DNA from 2 places in the Streptomyces altiplanensis genome. Region 2 is predicted to be linked to the other one. Evidence: riboswitches for the same ligand, from Rfam matches in the RefSeq annotation. Region 2 holds a riboswitch; the other holds the start of a gene.
What was found. Region 2 has a riboswitch for S-adenosylmethionine ahead of thrC (threonine synthase). Riboswitches for the same ligand answer to the same signal wherever they lie in the genome.
Positions count from the first base shown of each region.

Region 1: it holds a riboswitch for S-adenosylmethionine, as region 2 does, so the genes downstream of both, ACWD0Y_RS03500 (aminotransferase class V-fold PLP-dependent enzyme) here and thrC (threonine synthase) in region 2, are expected to answer to the same signal.

Region 1 is NZ_JBSFUB010000005.1:47,579-58,507, forward strand. It holds gene ACWD0Y_RS03490 (SLC13 family permease) at 1-1,201, shown strand, start outside; gene ACWD0Y_RS03495 (glycerate kinase family protein) at 1,206-2,402, shown strand; gene ACWD0Y_RS03500 (aminotransferase class V-fold PLP-dependent enzyme) at 2,363-3,724, opposite strand; SAM riboswitch class IV at 3,888-4,004, opposite strand; gene trpD (anthranilate phosphoribosyltransferase) at 4,104-5,168, opposite strand; gene qcrB (cytochrome bc1 complex cytochrome b subunit) at 5,311-6,963, opposite strand; gene qcrA (cytochrome bc1 complex Rieske iron-sulfur subunit) at 6,960-8,012, opposite strand; gene qcrC (cytochrome bc1 complex diheme cytochrome c subunit) at 8,009-8,818, opposite strand; gene ctaE (aa3-type cytochrome oxidase subunit III) at 8,885-9,505, opposite strand; gene ACWD0Y_RS03530 (hypothetical protein) at 9,711-10,106, shown strand; gene ACWD0Y_RS03535 (Ig-like domain-containing protein) at 10,123-10,929, opposite strand, start outside.
Region 2 is NZ_JBSFUB010000050.1:25,588-36,516, forward strand. It holds gene ACWD0Y_RS21590 (alpha,alpha-trehalose-phosphate synthase (UDP-forming)) at 1-1,080, opposite strand, end outside; gene ACWD0Y_RS21595 (glucosyl-3-phosphoglycerate synthase) at 1,142-2,095, opposite strand; SAM riboswitch class I at 2,275-2,402, shown strand; gene thrC (threonine synthase) at 2,420-3,724, shown strand; gene ACWD0Y_RS21605 (MoaD/ThiS family protein) at 3,721-3,996, shown strand; gene ACWD0Y_RS21610 (cold-shock protein) at 4,417-4,620, shown strand; gene groL (chaperonin GroEL) at 4,935-6,557, shown strand; gene ACWD0Y_RS21620 (RidA family protein) at 6,831-7,241, opposite strand; partial or broken gene ACWD0Y_RS21625 (GNAT family N-acetyltransferase) at 7,522-7,650, opposite strand; gene ACWD0Y_RS21630 (hypothetical protein) at 7,652-8,179, opposite strand; gene ACWD0Y_RS21635 (DUF397 domain-containing protein) at 8,321-8,584, opposite strand; gene ACWD0Y_RS21640 (helix-turn-helix domain-containing protein) at 8,568-9,407, opposite strand; gene ACWD0Y_RS21645 (hypothetical protein) at 9,524-9,739, shown strand; gene ACWD0Y_RS21650 (PTS transporter subunit EIIC) at 9,824-10,929, opposite strand, start outside.

The sequences.
Region 1 (10,929 bases), on a different contig from region 2:
GACCCTCTTCGGAACCCTGGGCGACGAGACCGTATGGCTGCTGATCTGCGCGTTCGTGCTGGCGGCGGCCGTGGCGCGGACCGGTCTCGCGGGCCGGGCCGCGGCGTTCCTGGTGAGCGGCGCCCGTACCGTACGCCAGCTCACGCACCTCACCACCGCGGCCCTGGTCGTCACCGCGTTCGCCGTGCCCGCCACCTCCGGCCGCGCGGCCCTCGCCCTGCCCGTCTTCCTCGCCCTCGCCAAGGTCCTCACGGACCGCCGCCGCCTGGTCGTCATGCTGGCCCTGCTCTTCCCCACGGTGATCCTGCTGTCCGCGGTCGCCACCCTGATCGGCGCCGGCGCCCACCTGATCACGGTCTCCGTGCTCTGGGAGGCGACCGGCGAGCGCATCGGCTTCACCCAGTGGCTGCTGCTCGGGCTGCCGCTCGCCGCCGTGTCGTCCCATCTGGCGGCGGAGGCGGTGCTGCTGACGACCACGCGCCGCACGGACCGCCGCGGTCCGGTCCGCATCACCGCCGGGCAGATCCAGGAACACAGCGAGAAACCGGTCACCGGCACGCTCGGCCCCGCCGAGACCCGGTGCGCGGCACTGCTCGCCACGGTGGTGGTGCTGTGGTGCAGCGAGCCGCTGCACCAGGTGCCGCCCGCCGTCGTCGCCCTCATCGGCGCGGTCGTCGCGTCGTCCCCCGCGCTCGGCACCGTACGCCTCAAGGACGCCCTCAGAACCGTGCCGTGGTCACTGCTGCTCTTCATGGCGGCCACGATGGCGATGGGCGTCGCCCTCGCCGACTCGGGCGCGGCCCGCTGGCTGGTGTCGGGGCTGCCGGTGAGCGTTCCGCCGTGGCTCTTCCTGGCCGCCGTGATCACGGTCAGTACGGCCGCCCACCTGGTCCTCCAGTCCCGTTCGGCCCGCTCCAGCGTGCTGGTGCCGCTGGTGGTCGCGGCCGCGGCCGGCTCCGGCGTCAACCCGGTCGCGGCCGCCCTCGCGTCGACCGCGGCGGCCGGCTTCTGCCACACCCTGCCCGCGTCCGCGAAGCCGGTGACGCTCTTCTCCGACCTCCCGGGCACCCCGACGTACACCTCGCGCGACCTGCTGCGGCTGTCGGCCGTGCTCGCCCCGCTGACGGCGGCCGTGGTGCTGGCGTTCGCCCTCGCCGTCTGGCCGCTGTTCGGCGTCCCCGTCCTCACCCAAGGAAGTTGAAGCCATGCCTCTCGCCCTCACCCGTTTCGCCGTGGCGCCCAGCGGCTTCAAGGAGTCGCTGTCCGCCCAGTCGGCCGCCGAGGCCATCGCCGCCGGGGTGCGCCGTGTCGTTCCCCACGCGGACATCGACCTGATCCCCCTGGTCGACGGCGGCGAGGGCACCGCCCGTGCGCTCGCCGCGGCCACCGGCGGCCGCCTCGTGGCGCTGTCCGCCACCGGGCCCGTCGGCCGGCCCGTCGGCACCCACTTCGCGCTGCTCGGTGACGGGAGCGCGGTCGTCGAGATGGCGGCCGTGGCCGGCCTGTCCCTGGTCCCGCGCTCCCTGCGCGACCCCGGCGCGACGACGACGTACGGTGTCGGCGAACTGATCCGCGCCGCGCTCGGCCAGGGCGTGCGCCGCATCCTCGTCGGCTGCGGCGACTCCGGTACGTCGGACGGGGGCGCCGGCGCGCTCCAGGCCCTCGGCGCCCGCCTGCTGGACGCGGACGGCCGCGAACTGGCGCCCGGCGGGAGGGAGCTGAACCGCCTCCACGACATCGACGCGACCGGACTCGACCCGCGCCTGGGGGACGTCGAGATCCTGGTCGCCTGCAACCCGTACAACATCCTGTGCGGCCCCCGCGGCGTGGCCCGCGTCTTCGGCCCGCAGAAGGGCGCGACCCCGCCCCAGGTGGAGGAGCTCGCGGCCGCCCTCGACCAGTGGGCGTACGTCCTGGAACGCACCCTCGCCCCCACCGGGACCGACCTGCGCTTCGGCGCGGGCACCGGCGCGTCCGGCGGCCTGGGCGCCGGGCTCGCCGCGCTCGGCGCCCGGCTGCTCCCCCGCTTCGACGTTCTGCTGGACCACATCGACCTGGACGCCCGCCTCGCCCGCGCCGACCTGGTCGTCACCGCCGAGGGAGCCCTGGACCAGCAGACGCCGTGCGGCAAGATCCCGGCCGAAGTGGCCCGCCGCGCCAAGCTGTCGGGACGCCCGGTGCTCGCGCTGGCGGGCACGATCGGGGAGGGCGCCCACGAGGTGCGCGCGGCGGGCGTCGACGCGTACAGCTCGATCCTGCCCGCGCCGATGTCACTGACCGAAGCGCTCGGGCGCGGGGCCGAGTTCCTCACCGACGCGACCGAGCGGGCGCTGCGGATGGTCCTGATGGGAGCCCGGGCCGTTCAGACCGCCGGGACGCAGCGGCCTTCCTCGGTGCGGTAGTTCCACTTCGCGCCGTCCTCGACGAGTTCCCTGACGGCACGCAGGAACCGCTCCACGTGCTCGTCGGGCGTACCGGCACCGAAGCTCACACGGATCGCGTTCAGCGAGCGCTCGCCCGGCTCGGCCTCCGGCGCGCCGCACTCGCCCGGGTCCTGCGGGTCGCTGCCGAGCAGGGTCCGGACCAGCGGGTGGGCACAGAACAGGCCGTCGCGTACGCCGATTCCGTACTCGGCGGAGAGCGCGGCCGCGAAGTGCGAGCTGTTCCAGCCCTCGACGACGAAGGAGATGACGCCGACGCGCGGGGCGTCGTCCCCGAAGAGGGAGAGCACCCTGACCGCGCCGACCCCGGCCAGCCCCTCCAGGACCTTCGTCACCAGCGCCTGCTCGCGCTCGACGAGGGAGTCGAAGCCGGCCTCGGTGAGCGCCTTGCAGGCGGAGGCGATCGAGTACACGCCGATGACGTTGGGCGAACCGGCCTCGTGGCGGGCGGCCGTGGTGTGCCACTCGACGTCCACGCCGCCGTCGGCGCGGCGGGCGACCTTGCGCGAGGCGCCGCCGCCCGCGAGGTACGGCTCGGCGCTCTGCAGCCAGTCGGCGCGGCCCGCGAGTACGCCGGAGCCGAACGGCGCGTACAGCTTGTGCCCGGAGAACGCGACCCAGTCGACGTCCAGTTCGGCGATGTCCAGCGGGTGGTGGGGCGCGAGCTGCGCGGCGTCGAGCACGATCCGCGCGCCGTGGGCGTGGGCTGCGGCGGCGAGCTCCTTGACCGGCCACAGCTCACCGGTGACGTTCGAGGCGCCGGTGACGCAGACGAGGGCGGGGCCGTACGGATCACGGTCGGCCAGCGCCCGCTCCAGGGTCTCGACGGCCTGGGCCGGAGTCCGGGGCGCGTTCAGGAAGTTGACCTCCGCATCGCGCCAGGGCAGCAACGAGGCGTGGTGCTCGGTCTCGAAGACGAACACCTGGCAGCCGGCGGGAAGGGCCGCGGCGAGCAGGTTGAGCGAGTCGGTCGTGGAGCGGGTGAAGACGACCTGGTCGCTGTCGCGGCAGCCGAGGAACTCCGCGACGGTGGCGCGGCTGCTCTCGAAGAGGTCCGTCGACAGCTGCGAGAGGTAGCCGGCGCCGCGGTGCACGCTGCCGTAGTACGGGGCGTACGCCGCCACGTCGTCCCACACACGCTGGAGGGCCGGGGCGCTCGCCGCGTAGTCGAGGGCGGCGTAGGTGACCTCACCACCCGTCACGAGCGGCACGAGGACATCTCGTCCGAGAACGGGCAGGGGCGTACAAACGGTCTGGTCGGCGGCAGCGGTGGAGACAGACATGGCGAACTCCCGGAACAGGCAGGCGAATTCCCCGCGCCGGCGGATACGCGGCAGCGCTGGAGAAGAAAGAGAAAAGGGGTGTGCGAAGAAGGGGCGGAAGGCCCTATCGCATTCGCTTGCTCACAAGAGGCTCCCTGAGGACCAGGACCCCAAGGTTTCGAGGGGTCCGCGCTTGCCGTGGACCTTTCTGTCCACGACCTGGTCTTCACCCGGGGCACCCCGCCACGGACGGAGGGTTGCCGGACAGCAAGCCGGGGCCAAAACGCTGTCACTCATGACCTGTCAAGCATCCTGCCACACGATCAAGAAGACGCAAGGCGCAGTCCACTGTGTGAGACCGAAGAGGTCTGGACTGCGCCTTGCGTCCCGCACCGGTCGCTCAGCTGTTGCTGGCAGCCACCCAGCGCTCCAGCGCCGCACGGGCCGCCCCCGAGTCGATCGACTCCGCCGCCTTGACGATCCCCGCCGCGATCTGCTCGTCGAGGGACGCGTCGGTCGGGTCGAGGGCGACCAGCGCCGCCGCCGTGTTGAGCAGCACCGCCTCCCGCACGGGGCCGGTCTCGCCGGCCAGCAGCCGCCTCGCGACATCCGCGTTGTACGACGCGTCCGCGCCCCGCAGCGCCTCCACGGGCACGATCTCCAGGCCCACGTCGCGCGGGTCGAAGGACTGCTCCCGGACCGCCCCGTCCCGTACGATCCACACGCGCGAGGTCGCGGTGGTGGTCAGTTCGTCCAGGCCGTCGTCGCCCCGGAAGACCAGCGCGGAATTCCCCCGTTCGGCGAGCACACCCGCCACGATGGGGGCCATCCGGGCGTCGGCGACACCGACCGCCTGCGCCTTCACCTGCGCCGGGTTCGTCAGCGGGCCGAGGATGTTGAACGTCGTCGGCGCGCCCAGCTCCTTGCGCGCCTTCGCGACGTACCGCAGGGCCGGGTGGAACTTCACCGCGAAGCAGAAGGTGATGCCCGCTTCCTCCGCGACCTCGGCGACACGCTTCGGAGTCAGCTCCAGGTTGACGCCGAGCTTCTCCAGTACGTCCGAGGCCCCGCTCGCGGACGAGGAGGCCCGGTTGCCGTGCTTGACGACCTTGGCCCCGGTGCCCGCGACGACGATCGCCGACATCGTGGAGATGTTGACCGTCTTGGCCAGGTCGCCGCCCGTACCGACGATGTCGACCGTACGGCCGGGCACCTCGATGGTGTTGGCGTGCGCGTACATGGCCCGCACCAGCCCGGTGACCTCACCGACCGTCTCGCCCTTGGCGCGCAGCGCCACCGCGAAACCGGCGATCTGGGCGTCGGTCGCCTCGCCGCTCATGATGCGGTCCATGGCCCAGGCGGTGTCGTCCGCGGACAGGTTCTCGCCGCGCAGCAGGGGGTTCAGCACGCCCGGCCAGGAGCCGGCCGCCACGCTGTCGCCGCCGACCGGGGTCACAACGTTCATGGTCCGCTCCAGGGTCCACAGCCAGTAAGAGTGCCTCCTACCCTATCCAGCCCGGGGACAGCGAAGAGCCCCGTCCGGCGCGTGGACGGGGCTCCTGCTGTGGCGACCTGTGTCAGGCCGGTCTGGCCGAAGACCAGAGGGATCAGTGGTGGCCGTGGCCGCTGGTGATCTCCTTGTACTCCTCGGCGGTCGGCTTGGGGACCTGGTTGCCCTCGCCGTAGTAGCCCTTGCTGAGCTTGGCCCGGAGCTTCTGGCCACGGGTCACCTTGCGCTCGACACCGTTCTCGTCGACCGACGGACCGACCTCGGCCGGCGTGTACTGCTCGTGCGCCGTGAGGCTGTACAGCTGGTCCTGGCTGAGCGGCTCGTGGATCTCGACGAACTCGCCGTGCGGCAGCCGCTTGATGATGCCGGACTCACGTCCGTGCAGCACCTTCTCCGCGTCACGCCGCTGCAGACCCATGCAGATCCGCTTGGTGACGATGAACGCGACGACCGGGCCGACGAAGAAGGCGATCCGGACGAACCAGGTGATCGCGTTGAGCGACATGTGGAAGTGGGTGGCGAAGATGTCGTTGCCGCCACCCAGCAGCATGATCATGTAGGCGGTGACCCAGGCGACACCGAGAGCGGTCCGGGTCGGCGCGTTGCGCGGCCGGTCCAGGAGGTGGTGCTCCCGCTTGTCGCCGGTGATCCACGACTCGATGAACGGGTAGACCGCGATCGCGATGAGCATCACGCCGAAGAGCACCAGCGGGATGAACACGCCCAGGACCAGCGTGTGGCCCCACAGGTTGATCTCCCAGCCCGGCATCACACGGATGAGACCCTCGGCGAAGCCCATGTACCAGTCGGGCTGGGCGCCGGTGGACACCTGGTCCGGACGGTACGGACCGAGGGCCCACACCGGGTTGATGGTGAACATGCCGGCGATGGCCGCGATGACACCGAAGACCAGGAAGAAGAAGCCTCCGGCCTTGGCCATGTAGACCGGCAGCAGCGGCATGCCGACGACGTTCTTGTTCGTCCGGCCGGGGCCGGGGAACTGCGTGTGCTTGTGGTAGAAGACCAGGATCAGGTGCGCCACCACGAGGCCGAGCATGATGCCCGGCAGCAGCAGGATGTGGATCGAGTAGAACCGGGCCACCATGTCGTGGCCGGGGAACTCGCCGCCGAACAGGAACATCGAGATGTACGTGCCGACGACGGGCGTCGCCAGGATCGCGCCCTGCGTGAAGCGGACACCGGTGCCGGAGAGCAGGTCGTCCGGGAGCGAGTAACCGGTGAAACCGGTGAACATGCCCAGGACGAACAGCAGGAAGCCGAACAGCCAGTTGATCTCACGCGGCTTGCGGAACGCGCCCGTGAAGAACACGCGCATCATGTGCACGAACATGCCGGCGATGAAGATGACGGCGGCCCAGTGGTGGATCTGCCGGATGAGCAGACCGCCGCGGACGTCGAAGCTGATCTCCAGGGTCGAGGCGTACGCCTCGGTCATCCGGATGCCGTGCATCGGCACGTACGAGCCGTGGTACACGATCTCGTTCATGCTCGGGTGGAAGAACAGCGTCAGGTACACACCCGTGAGGATGATGATGATGAAGCTGTAGAGGCAGATCTCGCCCAGCATGAAGGACCAGTGGTCCGGGAAGATCTTCCGCATGTTGGCCTTGGCCAGCGAGTAGATCCCCAGCCGGCCGTCGGCCCAGTCGGCCACCCGCTCGCCGGCGGGGGCCTTCCGGTTGCCCGGCGCGTCGGCGCCCGGTGACTGTGTTGCGGTCGTGGTGCTCATCCGCGCTCCCAGAATGCAGGGCCGACGGGCTCGGGGAAGTCGCCGAGCGCCTCGAGGAAGCCCTCGTTGTTCACGCCGATCCGCAGCTGCGGAAGGGCGTGACCGGCCGGGCCGAAGATGACGCGGGCGCCGTCGGAGAGGTCGAAGGTGGACTGGTGGCACGGGCAGAGGACGTGGTGGGTCTGCTGCTCGTACAGGGAGATCGGGCAGCCCACGTGGGTGCAGATCTTGGAGAAGGCCACGATGCCCTCGTGCGACCACTCCAGCTCGCGCTTGTCCTTGATGTCCTCCGGCTGGATCCGGACGATCATCAAGGCATCCTTGGCGATCTTGTTGTTGAACTCGTGGTCGTCCTCCTCCAGGCCCTCGGGCTTGGCGAAGGTGAGTGAACCGACGACGACGTCCTCGGGACGCAGCGGCTCGTTCGTGTTCATGTTGATGAGCTGCTTGCCCTTGTCCCACGACGTGTGGAACAGCTTCTTCTCGGGCAGCGGGCCCAGCTCGCGCAGCAGCACCACACCGGAGAGGGGCACCATGGCCAGCGCGCCGAACATCGTGTTGCGGATCAGCGGGCGCCGGCCGATCACGGACTCCCGGGCACCGTCCGCGAAGTCGGCCATGACCTTGGCCTTGACCTCGGGCGTGGCCTCGATCGCGTGCCGGTCGTCGGCGACCTCGTGGTCGGACATCAGGGTGCGGGCCCAGTGGACCGCGCCCGCGCCGATGCAGAAGAGCGCGATGCCCAGCGTCAGGCCGAGCGACAGGTTCGTCGCGCTGACGTGGCCCAGCGGCCACACGTACACGATCTTGTCGACCGGGAACGCCACGAAGGAGGCGATGAAGCCGATCGTGGCCAGCATCGACAGCGTGAACAGGAGGGCGACCGTGCGCTCGGAGCGCTTGGCGGCCCGCTCGTCGATGTCCTGGATGCGCGGCTTGTGGGGCGGCAGCCCCGGGTCCGCGAACGGGTCCTCCGCCACGGCCACCGCGCCGTGCGCGGTGTCCTGCCCACTCGGCAGGTTCTTCTCTGGAATCTCTTGGTTACTCATGACTTCTTGGCCTTAGCGGTGTGGGCCGCGACCCAGACGGCGACGGCGATCAGCGAACCCAGACCGAAGATCCATCCGAACAGTCCCTCGGTGACGGGGCCGATGCCGCCCAGCCCGAAGCCGCCGGGGGTCGCGGTCCTCTCACCGTTCACGGTCCGGACGTACGCGATGATGTCCTTCTTCTCCTGCTCCGGCATCGTCGTGTCGGGGAAGGACGGCATGTTCTGCGGACCGGTCTGCATGGCCTGGTAGAGGTGCTTCGGGTCCACGTCGGTAAGAGGCGGAGCGTACTTGCCGTTCGTCAGGGCACCGCCCGCGCCAGTGAAGTTGTGGCACTGGGCGCAGTTGGTGCGGAACAGCTCGCCACCCTTGGCGATGTCCGCGCCCTCAGGGTTGTACTGCTCCTTGGTCGGCGTGATCGGGCCGGCGCCGAGGGAGGCGACGTACGCCGCGAGCTGGTCGATCTCGGCCTGCGAGTAGACCACCGGCTTCTCCGGCACCTGGGCGCCGGGCTGCTGCGCCGGCATACGGCCGGTGCCGACCTGGAAGTCCACTGCGGCCGAGCCGACGCCCACGAGGGACGGACCGTCGGAGGTGCCCTGACCGCCGGTGCCGTGGCAGCTGGAGCAGCCGACGGCGTACAGCTTCTTGCCCTCGTCGATGGCGAGGGACTGGGCGGTTTCATCGGCCTGTGCCTTGCTCGCGGGTGCGAACGCGGCGTACAGCCCCCCGGTGGCCGCCAGCGCGAGGAGTAGGACGACGACCGCCGCCAGCGGATGGCGTCGTCGTGCGGAGAGCTTTTTCACGGATTACCCCGGTGTCAGGATCTTCTGCGTCGATGGTGCTGGATATGAGGCGGGTACGGACCCGACCTACTTGATCATGTAGATCGTGGCGAAGAGGCCGATCCAGACGACATCGACGAAGTGCCAGTAGTAGGACACGACGATGGCGGCGGTTGCCTGCTCGTGGGTGAATCTCTTGGCCGCGTATGTACGGCCGAGGACCAGCAGGAAGGCGATGAGTCCGCCCGTCACATGCAGTCCGTGGAAGCCGGTGGTCAGGTAGAACACCGAGCCGTACGGGTCGGACGAGAGCGAGAGGCCCTCGTGCTTGACCAGCTCGGTGTACTCGAAGACCTGGCCTCCGATGAAGATCGCACCCATCACGAACGTGAGAATGAACCACGCCCGGAGCTTCTTCACGTCGCCCCGCTCCGCGGCGAAGACGCCGAGCTGACAGGTGAGGGAGGAGAGCACCAGGATGGTGGTGTTCGTCGCCGAGAACGGGAAGTTCAGCGAGGACGCCATTTCCTTCCAGTGGTCGGGACCCGTCACCGATCGCAGGGTGAAGTACATCGCGAAGAGGGCCGCGAAGAACATCAGCTCGGAACTCAGCCAGATGATGGTTCCGACGCTGGTGAGGTTCGGTCGATTGACCGACGGGTGCGCGTGCCCGGTATCTACTGTCGTTGCTGTCGCCACGACCGACATTATGTCGGTCGCTTATCCCGCCCTCACTCCCGGGGGTGCCATTCGGTGTGTCCATGCTCCCGGAAGGCTCTGCGACCTGACCCGAACGGCTCATCGAAGGGGTGTCCGAACCCCTGCTGACAAGGTGTCGGACGGAGTAGCATCCGCGCATCGGTTCCTGATCCAACACCGAGCCTTCGAGGGCTTTCAGATGCATGGAGGAACAATGACCGCCACGGTCCTGGTCTACAGCGACGACGCGAACACCCGCGAACAGGTGCGGCTGGCAGCGGGTCGCAGGCCTGCGCCGGACGTGCCGCCGGTCGAGTTCCTGGAGTGCGCCACGCTGCCGGCCGTCCTGGCGGCACTGGACAGGGGCGGTGTCGACGTCTGCGTGCTGGACGGCGAGGCCACGCCCGCGGGCGGCATGGGCGTATGCCGGCAGATCAAGGACGAGATCTTCAACTGCCCGCCCGTGCTGCTGCTGATCGGCCGCCCCCAGGACTCCTGGCTGGCCACCTGGAGCCGCGCGGAGAGCGCGGTGACGCTTCCGGTCGACCCCGTGGAGTTCTCGGGCGCCCTGGCCGCCCTGCTGCGCGGCAGGCACGCGGTCGAGGCGTGACACCCCGCGGGCCCCGTCAGACCTCCGGCCGCAGTCTGGCCGCGTCGACGGGGCTTCCGCCGTCCGAGGGGCCGGTCAGCAGGGCGCTGCCCTTGCGCCACTTGTCCCAGGACAGGTTCCAGTCGCCGAAGCCGTTGCCGAAGGGGTCCATCATGTCGCCGGCGCTGTTGACGACCTTGACGATGTCGCCCTGGCGGACGGTCTCGTAGAACCACTCGGCGTCGTCGGTGCTCATGCCGGTGCAGCCGTGGCTGACGTTGGCGGACCCCTGCGAGCCGACGGACCAGGGCGCGGCATGGACGTACTCGCCGCTCCAGGTGACCCGCGTGGCGTAGTAGACGGGCAGGTCGTACGAGTCGGCCGTGCCCTCCGGGATGCCGACGGTCGTACCGCGCATCCGTACGAAGTGCTCCTTGCCCAGCACGACCTTGACCCCGTTGCGGGTGGAGAAGCCGGGCTTGCCGGTGGTCACCGGAATGGTGTTGATCACTTTGCCGTTGCGCTTCACCGTCATCCGGTAGGAGCCGGCGTCCGTGATGGCTTCGAGCCGGTCACCGGTGGTGAACTGCACCTGCTTGGAGGGGCCGCCGTAGAGCCTGTCGGCGACCTTGATGCCCTCGAGGGTGCTGCGCACCCTGACGGTGGCGTTGGCCGGCCAGTACTCCTTCGGGCGGAAGTGCAGGTTCTCGCTGTCCACCCAGTGCCAGGCGCCCTCCACCGCGGGCGTCGAGCCGACCTTCAGCGCGCGCTCGACGACCGCTCTGGCCTCCTCGCCCTTGACGGGGGTGCTGAGCTTGGCGGTGACCGGCTGGCCGACGCCGTA
Region 2 (10,929 bases):
CAGGGACCGCGCGAAGTCGTCGTCCAGCTCCAGCAGCACCGGCTGCCAGTCGTCCGTCCCGTACTCGGCGTTGATCTCCTCGGCGAGGCGCCGTACGGACGCCATGTAGTCGCGGTACACCGCCAGGTCCTGGCGCGACGGATACGCGAACGCGATGTGCACCACCCGCCCGCGCCACTCGGGCCGGTCCGTGAGCAGCCGCCGGTAGGCGAGCAGTCCGCGCACGATGTTCTTGGAGAGTTCCGTACGGTCCACCCGGACGACGGTCCTGCGCCCGGCCCCGACCCGCTCCCGCAGCCTGACCAGCCACTCCTCCACGTCCTGCCGTTGCGAGCGCGCCCGCAGGAAGTCCGCGTCCGCGCCCAGGCCGTGCACCCCGACCGCGGTGCCCTCCAGCGCGCCGGCGCCCAGCACGTCCACCGCGCACGCCGCGAAGGTGTCCGCCCAGCGCCGGGTCAGGAACGCCACCCGGTCCGCGCCCAGCAGACCGCGCAGCAGCTGCCGCGCGATGTCGTCGGGCAGCAGGCGGAAGTAGTCGACGGGCGCCCACGGGGTGTGCGAGAAGTGGCCGATCCGCAGGTCCGGGCGCAGCTCGCGCAGCATGCCGGGCACCAGGCACAGGTGGTAGTCCTGCACCATCACCACGGCGCCCGGCGCCGCCTCGGCGGCCAGGGCGTCGGCGAAGGCGCGGTTGTACGTCTCGTACGCCGCCCACTGCCGCCGGAACTCCGCGTCGAAGGCCGGCTCCAGCGGGGTCTGGTAGAGCATGTGGTGGACGAACCACAGCACGGAGTTCGCGATGCCGTTGTACGCGTCCGCGTGCACCCCGGCGTCGATGTCGAGCATCCGCACGCCCGGCTCGCCGGTCCCGCGCCGCACCGCCTCCCGGTCACCGTCCCCGAGCGCCGCGCACACCCACAGCGAGGAGGCCCCGTCCCCGTCCCGCCCGATCGCCGACAGACCGGAGACGAGACCGCCCCCGCCGCGCCTGGCGTCGAGTGAACCGTCCTCGCGGAGGGTGTACGAGACCGGGCCGCGATTGGAAGCGACGAGTACCTGTGCAGCGTGCTCGGAGACCATGTGCCGAACCTAGCCAGTCCTGGATGCCCTCAAACGTGCGTACGGTCCGGAGCGACCGGCGTCACGCCGCGCGGCGTGACGCGTACTCGTCGATCTCGCACATCGGCGGCCGCTCCTCCGTGTCCACCGCGTAGGTCCGCGGCACGAACCCGAACCCGCCGTCCTCGCCCCGTTCGAACTGCGTCAGCTCGGGCCGCACCAGGGCGCCGCGCGAAAGCCGCTGCTGAGCCGTCCGGTAGATCGTGGCGGCCATCCGTCCGAGCGCCTGCCCGTCCTGGTGGCGGTGTTTGCGTACGCCCACGTCGACCTGGGCCAGCGCGTCCAGGCCCACCGTGTGGAGCGAGTCGACGAGCAGGCCCAACTCCACTCCGTAACCGACGGGGAAGGGCAGCCGCTCCAGGAGCGAGCGGCGCACGGCGTACTCGCCGCCCAGCGGCTGGACGAATCCGGCCAGCTGCGGCCAGTGCAGATTGAGCAGCGGGCGGGCCACCAGCTCGGTCACCCGACCGCCCTGACCTGTGGCTTCGCCGAGAGGACGGTCGTACATCGCCTTCACGAAGTGCACGTCGGGCTCGGTGAGCAGGGGCCCGACGATGCCCGAGACGAACGAGGCGGAGAAGTCCCTCAGGTCCGAGTCGATGAAGCACACGATGTCACCACTGGTCACCAGGAGTGACCGCCATAGCACCTCTCCCTTGCCGCGCAGGGCCGGTATGCGCGGCAGCACGGCGTCACGGTGGACGACCCGTGCCCCCGCCGCCGTCGCCACCTGCGCCGTGCGGTCCTTCGAGCCGGAGTCGACGACGACGAGCTCGTCGACGAGCGGCACGGCCTCCATCAGCTCATGGCGTATCGCCGCGACGATGTCACCCACCGTCGACTCCTCGTCGAGGGCGGGCAGCACGACGCTGACGGTGTGGCCACGTCCGGTCTTGGCCGCGACCAGCCGGTCCAGCGACCGGTCGGCCGTGGTCCAGGACCGCAGTTCCAGCCAGCGCTCCACCTCTTCGAGCACGTGCTTCTCCCTTGCGTGCCATGCCGCAAAAGCGGCATATCAATACAGTCATCTCGCGGTGCGGACGACTGTCTCCGCCGCCCGGGGCTTCGGTTACAGTCTTGAACAACGCGGACCGCCCTCGCATCTCGGGGGGTCTCGCGGACACAAATGCGCCGGGTCCAGACCCGCCGCCATAGCGCTCATCCAGAGGGACAGAGGGAACGGCCCGTTGAAGTCCCGGCAACCATCCCGCCGACCGCGAGGTAACGGTGGGGACGGTGCCAATTCCGTCTCACGGCGAAACGCGCCGTGGGGAAGATGAGGAGAAAGGGCCTCGCCACCATGGCTGTGCAGACCGTCGAAACCGATGCAAGCGCCACCGACTCGCATTCCCAGCCCGTAGACCTGGGCCCCGCCACCGCGCTTTCCTGCCGCGAGTGCGGAGAGCGATTCGAACTCGGCCCGATCTTCGCCTGTTCTTCCTGTTTCGGTCCTCTCGAGGTCGCCTACGACCTCCCGCTCGGTGACGCCGAGGCGCTGCGCAAGCGGATCGAGGCCGGACCGGACAACATCTGGCGCTACGCGCCGCTGCTGCCCGTGCCCGCCGACGTGGCGTCCAAGCCCAGCCTGAACCCGGGCTTCACCAAGCTCGTCAAGGCCGACAACCTGGCCCGCGAGCTGGGTGTCACCGGTGGTCTGTACGTCAAGGACGACTCCGGCAACCCGACGCACTCCTTCAAGGACCGCGTCGTCGCCATCGCCGTCGAGGCCGCACGCGCGTTCGGCTTCACCACGCTCTCCTGCTCCTCCACCGGCAACCTCGCCGGCGCGGTCGGCGCCGCCGCCGCGCGGGCCGGCTTCCGCTCCTGCGTGTTCATCCCGCACGACCTGGAGCAGGGCAAGGTCGTCATGGCCTCCGTCTACGGTGGCGACCTGGTCGGCATCGAGGGAAACTACGACGACGTCAACCGTTTCTGCTCCGAGCTCATCGGCGACCCGCTGGGTGAGGGCTGGGGATTCGTCAACGTCAACCTGCGCCCGTACTACGGCGAGGGCTCCAAGACCCTGGCGTACGAGATCTGCGAGCAGCTGGGCTGGGAGATCCCGGACCAGCTCGTCATCCCGATCGCCTCGGGCTCGCAGCTCACGAAGATCGACAAGGGGCTCAAGGAGCTCATCGCCCTGGGCCTGGTCGAGGACAAGCCGTACAAGATCTTCGGCGCCCAGGCGGAGGGCTGCTCCCCGGTGTCGACGGCCTTCAAGGCCGGGCACGACGTCGTACGGCCGCAGAAGCCGAACACGATCGCCAAGTCGCTGGCGATCGGCAACCCGGCCGACGGCCCGTACGTCCTGGACATCGCCCGCCGCACGGGCGGCGCGGTCGAGGACGTCGACGACGAGCAGGTCGTCGAGTCGATCAAGCTGCTGGCCGAGACGGAGGGCATCTTCGCGGAGACCGCGGGCGGCGTGACCGTCGGCGTCACCAGGAAGCTCATCGAGGCCGGCCTGCTGGACCCGGCCCTCACGACCGTCGTGCTCAACACGGGCGACGGCCTGAAGACCCTTGAGGCGGTGGCCCCGACCACGGGCCAGTCCGCCGTCATCCGCCCCAACCTGGACTCTTTCCGAGAGGCTGGCCTCGCATGAGTGTCAACGTCCGCATTCCGACGATTCTCCGTACGTACACGGACGGCAGGGCCGAGGTCGCGGCCGAGGGCGCGACCCTCGCCGAGGTCATCGCCGACCTGGAGAAGAACCACGCGGGCATCGCGGCCCGGGTCCTGGACGACCAGGGCAAGCTGCGCCGCTTCGTGAACGTGTACGTGAACGACGACGACGTGCGCTTCGAGCAGGGCCTGGAGACGGCCACGCCGGACGGCGCAGGCGTCTCGATCATCCCGGCCGTCGCCGGAGGCTGATCCGCCGCCGCACCGCCCTCGTCACGCGCCTTGCCCCCTCCGCCACAGAAGCGGAGGGGGCAATTCTGCAGGGTTGAGCGGGGTAGAGTTGGGGAAACCCCCTCCGCTGCCTTTGCCGGACGCATATGAGAATGCGTCCCCGTGCGACAAGAAGCAGCCAAAGTGTTCGAGCCGATTGCCGCCAATGCGCGCCTTGTCCGGCCCGACTTGCCCTGGAAACCAGGGAATTCCTCATATTCGAGTGTTCGGCCGCGCCCAGATTTCTCGCCCGATTGACCTGTTGCAGAGGGCAGTTGGGCGGATACATTCAGCCGCGGTCGACGCGTTCCGGCGCACGCCCTCTCCTGTCGGAGGGTGGAGATCTGACCCGGGTCCGCGAAGTGCGGTCCCGTGCAAGGGCCAGTAATAGGGGAGTTAGGCATGGCTCAGGGCACCGTCAAGTGGTTCAACGCGGAGAAGGGGTACGGCTTCATCGCGGTCGACGGTGGTGCGGATGTTTTCGTCCACTACAGCGCGATCCAGATGGACGGTTACCGCACCCTTGAAGAAGGTCAGCGAGTCGAGTTCGAGATCTCGCAGGGCCAGAAGGGTCCGCAGGCGGACATGGTCAAGCTCGCCGTCTGATCCCGGCGCGATCGGCCACCGACGCACTCACGCAGGAAGGGCCTGCACCCACACCGGGTGCAGGCCCTTCCTGCGTGCCGCGTGTCCCCGGACCGTCTGTCCACATCGGAGGGGGACGCTTGCACTCGAAGGGGTCGAGTGCTAATCATTGGCGTTAGCACTGTTAGCACTCTCCCAGTGAGAGTGACAGAAGGACCGGGCCGGTGAGGCCCGCAGGCCGGGTGGGACAAGGAAAACCACCAGGCAGGCTGGCCGTCCGTCGCGGGCGCCACTCGGTCCGGAGAATCCACCCCAGTCCGGGAGGACCACTTCACATGGCCAAGATCATCGCGTTCGACGAGGAGGCACGGCGCGGTCTCGAGCGCGGGATGAACCAGCTCGCCGACGCCGTCAAGGTCACCCTCGGCCCCAAGGGCCGCAACGTCGTCCTCGAGAAGAAGTGGGGCGCCCCCACGATCACCAACGATGGTGTTTCCATCGCCAAGGAGATCGAGCTCGAGGACCCGTACGAGAAGATCGGCGCCGAGCTGGTCAAGGAAGTCGCGAAGAAGACCGACGACGTCGCCGGTGACGGCACGACGACCGCGACCGTCCTCGCCCAGGCTCTGGTCCGCGAGGGCCTGCGCAACGTCGCCGCCGGCGCCAACCCGATGGCCCTCAAGCGCGGCATCGAGAAGGCCGTCGAGGCCGTCTCCGCCGCTCTCCTTGAGCAGGCCAAGGACGTGGAGACCAAGGAGCAGATCGCTTCCACGGCCTCCATCTCCGCCGCCGACACCCAGATCGGCGAGCTCATCGCCGAGGCGATGGACAAGGTCGGCAAGGAAGGCGTCATCACCGTCGAGGAGTCGCAGACCTTCGGTCTGGAGCTTGAGCTCACCGAGGGCATGCGCTTCGACAAGGGCTACATCTCGGCGTACTTCGCCACCGACATGGAGCGCATGGAGTCGTCGCTCGACGACCCGTACATCCTGATCGTCAACTCCAAGATCTCCAACGTGAAGGACCTCCTTCCGCTGCTGGAGAAGGTCATGCAGTCGGGCAAGCCGCTGCTGATCATCGCGGAGGACGTCGAGGGCGAGGCGCTGTCCACGCTCGTCGTCAACAAGATCCGTGGCACCTTCAAGTCCGTCGCCGTCAAGGCTCCGGGCTTCGGTGACCGCCGCAAGGCCATGCTCGGCGACATCGCCATCCTCACCGGTGGCACCGTCATCTCCGAGGAGGTCGGCCTCAAGCTGGAGAACGCCGGTCTCGACCTGCTCGGCCGCGCCCGCAAGGTCGTCATCACCAAGGACGAGACGACGATCGTCGACGGCGCCGGTGACAGCGACCAGGTCCAGGGCCGCGTCAACCAGATCCGTGCCGAGATCGAGAACTCCGACTCGGACTACGACCGCGAGAAGCTCCAGGAGCGCCTGGCGAAGCTGGCCGGCGGCGTGGCCGTCATCAAGGCCGGTGCCGCCACCGAGGTCGAGCTCAAGGAGCGCAAGCACCGCATCGAGGACGCGGTGCGCAACGCCAAGGCCGCCGTCGAGGAGGGCATCGTCGCCGGTGGTGGCGTGGCTCTGCTCCAGGCCACGGCCGTCTTCGAGAAGCTCGAGCTCTCGGGCGACGAGGCGACCGGCGCCAACGCCGTGCGTCTCGCGCTGGAGGCCCCGCTCAAGCAGATCGCCGTCAACGGTGGCCTCGAGGGTGGCGTCATCGTCGAGAAGGTGCGCAACCTGCCGATCGGTCACGGCCTGAACGCCGCGACCGGCGAGTACGTCGACATGATCGCCGAGGGCATCATCGACCCGGCGAAGGTCACGCGCTCCGCTCTGCAGAACGCCGCGTCGATCGCCGCGCTGTTCCTCACCACGGAGGCGGTCATCGCCGACAAGCCCGAGAAGGCCGGTGCCCCCGCGGGCGGCGGCATGCCGGGCGGTGACATGGACTTCTGATCGACTCGTTCGATCATCTGTCCCGCAGCACCGGGGCGGCATCCCTTCGGGGGTGCCGCCCCGGTGGCGTTTCGGCGGGCGAAGTCCTTGGGCTTCCCGGGGCGCGAGGGGCATGCCCACGGGGCAGGACGGGTGCTGCTGGTACGTCGCGTCCTGCGGCTCACCGCGTACGGTCAGGGTGCAGTCGTCGCACGGTCGATGCGGCGTGGTGGACGGGGGCCGGCCGGACGGTTCATGGCGGCAGCGGCTCCCTTGGCCGGACTTCGCGCCGGGTTACCGGATCAGCCCGATCGCCTCGATCTCGATCATCCACTCCGGACTGGCCAGCGAGGAGACCTCGACGAAGGACTCCGCAGGGTGAGGCTTGTCCGGGAAGTGCTCCGCGCGCAGCTTGGAGAAGACGTCCTGCTGGGTGATGTCGGTGACGAACACGGTTGCCTTGACCGTCTCGGCGAGGCTGGAACCCGCGTTCGTCAACACCGTCGACAGGTTGGCAAGGGCCTGGCGGGCCTGGGCCTCGAAGTCCCCGACCCCGACGGTGGCGCCATGCTCGTCGATGGGGGCCTGCCCCGATACGAAGACCAGGTTCCCCACCCGGACCCCGAGCGAGATGCCGGCGGATTCGTACCAGTCGGGGTCCGCGGAGACGCGTACGCGCTCGGAGGCGGACGGTGTGAAGGACATGCCGGCTCTCCTCAACCTCAATATGGCAGGCACTGAACCGCGATGACCGCGGCCGGGCACCACAGGGTGATCCAAGAAGGAGGAGCGCTGCCGGACGGGGATTGATTCCTGCGGACAGGTCCGTATCCGCCCGACTGCCGGGCGCGGTCGTGAGGCCGGCGGTCGGCCTCGGACACCTTCCGTGCTCCCGTCAGGAAGCGGTGGATCCTGGTCCGTGGCCACGAGGCCCGGCAAGCGGGGCTACGTCTTCCACGGAACCAGCACCGTCGCAGCGATCCGCTCATGGCTCCGGCCTTGCCCCTCCGGGCAGGCCCTGGCCCTTCGAGTCAGGCTTCCAGTCCTGGACGAGGAGCCCGGGCAGTACCTCGTCCAGGAACTCGCCCATCACTCAGGCCGAGGAGCGCAGGGCCCTAGTCCACCCACCTCCGCAACAGCTCCTCCCGCTCCGCCCCCCGGGGCGCGCTCCCCTCCCACGCGCGGCCCCACTCCGACATCGCCGCCAGCGTCGTGGCCATCGTCGCGGCGCCCTCCGTGAGGCGGGACAGGAGGGTCCGGGAGAGGTCTATCTCTGTCGGGGAGTAACCGACGGCCGCGGCCGCGTAGGCGGTCAACTCGTGTTCACCGCCGGGTGTTTCCACGCCCACCGTCATCATCGGCGGGATCTCGTCCGTCCAGCCCGGGCCTATGGACAGAGCCAGGTTCATCACTGTGTCCAGCGCCATGTCCTTGACCGCGCCGATCTGGCGCTTCAGGGTTTTCACGGGGACGTCCGCCACCGTCAGGGCACGTACGTCCTCCCACAGGTGGAGGCCGGACTGCCCGTCGCCGAGGGCCACCACGCCCTCGGGGGTCAGGCGTACCCCGGGAGCCAGACCGGACGGCTTCGCGCCCACGTACACATCGCCCTCGGCGATCCAGAACAGGCCCACCATGGGCATGGTTTGCTCACTTCCCCCGACGACAGCACCGCTGTCGTGTCACACATCGAACGATCAGGACGCCCTCCGCAACGCGCTAAGGGGCCGGGAAGTTCCCCCTTCCCGGCCCCTTCACGCGTTGCCCGAACTGTCGGACGCCCCTCAGCGCCGCTTGAGGTCCGCGACGAAGGCGGACCAGGCGGCGGCCCGGAACACGAGCGCCGGAGCGTCGGGGGTCTTGGAGTCGCGGACGGGGACGATGCCGGGGTGGCCGTCGGCTACTTCGAGGCAGTTGCCGCCCTCGCCACCGCTGTGGGTGGACTTGCGCCAGGTGGCGACCTCCAGGCAGTCGCCGCCGTCTCCGCCGCTGTAACTGGACTTGTGCCAGGTCGCCGTGGAGAGGTCGTACTCAGGATTGATCTTCATGCGCGTAATCCTCCGCCACTGAATCGATCAGAGCCAGGGATTCCTTGGGTGACAGCGCCATGGCCCTGACCAAATCGTAGGTCAGTTCGTGGCGGGCGACGGTGGCCGGATCGTCCTGCAACTGCCCTGTTCCTAGGCCTTGGATGTAGGCGAGAGGAGGCGCGTCCTCGAAGGCCATCAGCTTGAGGAAGCCATTCAGGGCCGCGTGGGCACCCGCATCGAACGGCAGCACCTGCACGATGACCCGGTGGCGCCGGACCATCGCCGTCACATGGCGCAGCGCCTCCGCCATGTCGGCGGGCTCGCCGACCTTGCGGCGCAGTACCGCCTCGTCCAGGACCGTCCACAACAACGGCTTTGCTGGATCGTCGAGCAGGTGCGAGCGCTCCAGCCTCGCCGTCACCAGCTCGTCGATGACCGCCTCCGTAGCCGTTGGCTGGTACGCGCGGAAGATCGCCCTCGCGTACGCCTCCGTCTGCAACAGGCCCGGGATCAGCAGCGGTGCGTACTCCTTGATCGCCGTCGCGATCGCTTCCGCCTCGGCCGCTTCCGCGAAGTGGTCCGGGTACTTCGACTTCGTCGACGCCTTGCAGTTCCGCTCGAAGAAGCCGCCCGTGCCCAGGACTTCGTCTATCTTCACCGCGTACTCGGGCATCATCCGGCGCGTGCCCGCCTCCAGCTGGCCGATGAACGAGCCGCTCACGAACAACGGCTGGCCCAGCTCCTCCTGAGTGAGGCCGGCCTTCTCGCGGGCGTGGCGCAGTTCCGCGCCGAGCAGGGCTCGGGGGGAGGAGGACGGGTCGAGTCCCTTGGGTCCGGGCATGGCAACTCCCTGTGCGACAGGTGGGTTTGTTGGGCTGCCGCTACTGGTCAGGCTAGTGCGCGCTCGGACACGCTGTGTGAGGAAAGCGAACACTCAGTGTGCGGAGGTGCCTGGTCATGGTGGTGCGATCGTCGGAGCGGCTGCGGGCGGCCGAAGAAGTGGTGCGGCAGTTGCAGGAGGGCCTGGAGGTGGTGTCGGTGACGCTGCCGTCGTTGCGGGTGGACGTGGTGTCGCTGGCGAGCGAGGCGCCGTACCCGCTGGTGGACCTGGGGCGGTGCAACCTCGACACGGCGATGCGGCTCGCCGCCGTCCTGCACGGGCTCAAGCCGTGACGGGCGGCGGGCCGCGTTGAGCAATCGTGAGGGCGGCATCTCCACTTCCATGAGGTCGAGATGCCGCCCTTTTCGTTCGTGCTTTCAGGCCCGCGACGGTTCCTGCTGCGGGGGTGCCGGCGTCGAGGAGCCGGCCACCGGGGGCGTCTCGGGGGCGTCCGTGGAGACGTTGAGGTCGGTCAGCATCTGCTGGGTGAAGCCGAAGTAGTACGTGGCCAGGAAGCCCGTGACGTAGCCGACGACCAGGCCGGCGGCGTAGATCGCGGCGACCGTGGCCAGGCTCTTGTCGCCGTCGAGGAGGGGGAACAGGGCCCAGCCGGACGGGCCGATGGCCGTCGAGCCCACCGAGTCGCCGAGCTGGTTGAGCAGGCCCACGACGCCGCCGCCGAAGGCGCCGCCGACGCACGCGGTGACGAACGGGCGGCCCAGGGGGAGCGAGACGCCGTAGATCAGGGGCTCGCCCACGCCCAGGAAACCGGGCGCGATCGCGGACCTGATGGTGCGGCGGATCGAGGTGTTGCGGGGGAGGCGGAGATAGACCGCGGCGGCCGCGCCGACCTGGCCCGCGCCCGCCATGGCGAGGATCGGCAGGAGGACGGTGAAGCCCTGCTGCTCGATGAGGGTGGCGTGGATGGGGATCAGGGCCTGGTGCAGGCCCAGCATCACGAGGGGGAGGAACAGGCCGCCGAGGACGAAGCCGGCGGCCACGCCGCCGGTGGACAGCAGCCAGCCGGCGAAGTCGCCGATGGCCGTGGAGATCTCACCGGCCACGAACATCAGGCCGAAGACGGTGACGAGGCCGGAGACCAGGACCGTGAGGGTGGGGGTGACCAGGACGTCCAGGGACTCCGGGACCCAGCGGCGGCACCATTTCTCGACGTACACCCCGAGGACCGCCGCGCCGAGCGCGCCCAGCACACCGCCCTGGCCCGGGGAGAGCGACTGGCCGAAGGCGTCGGCGTCGGCGACGCCCGGGAAGACGATGATCGCGGCGACCGCGCCGCCCAGGATCGGCGTACCGCCGAACTCCTTCGCCGTGTTCAGGCCCACGAAGACCGCGATCAGCGCCATGAAGCCGGTCGCGATGGCGGCGAGGGCGGGGGTGACGGCGGGGAGCCAGCCCAGGTTGATGAGCAGGCCGTTGAGGCCGGCGATGATGCCGCAGCCGATCAGGGCCGGGATCAGCGGGA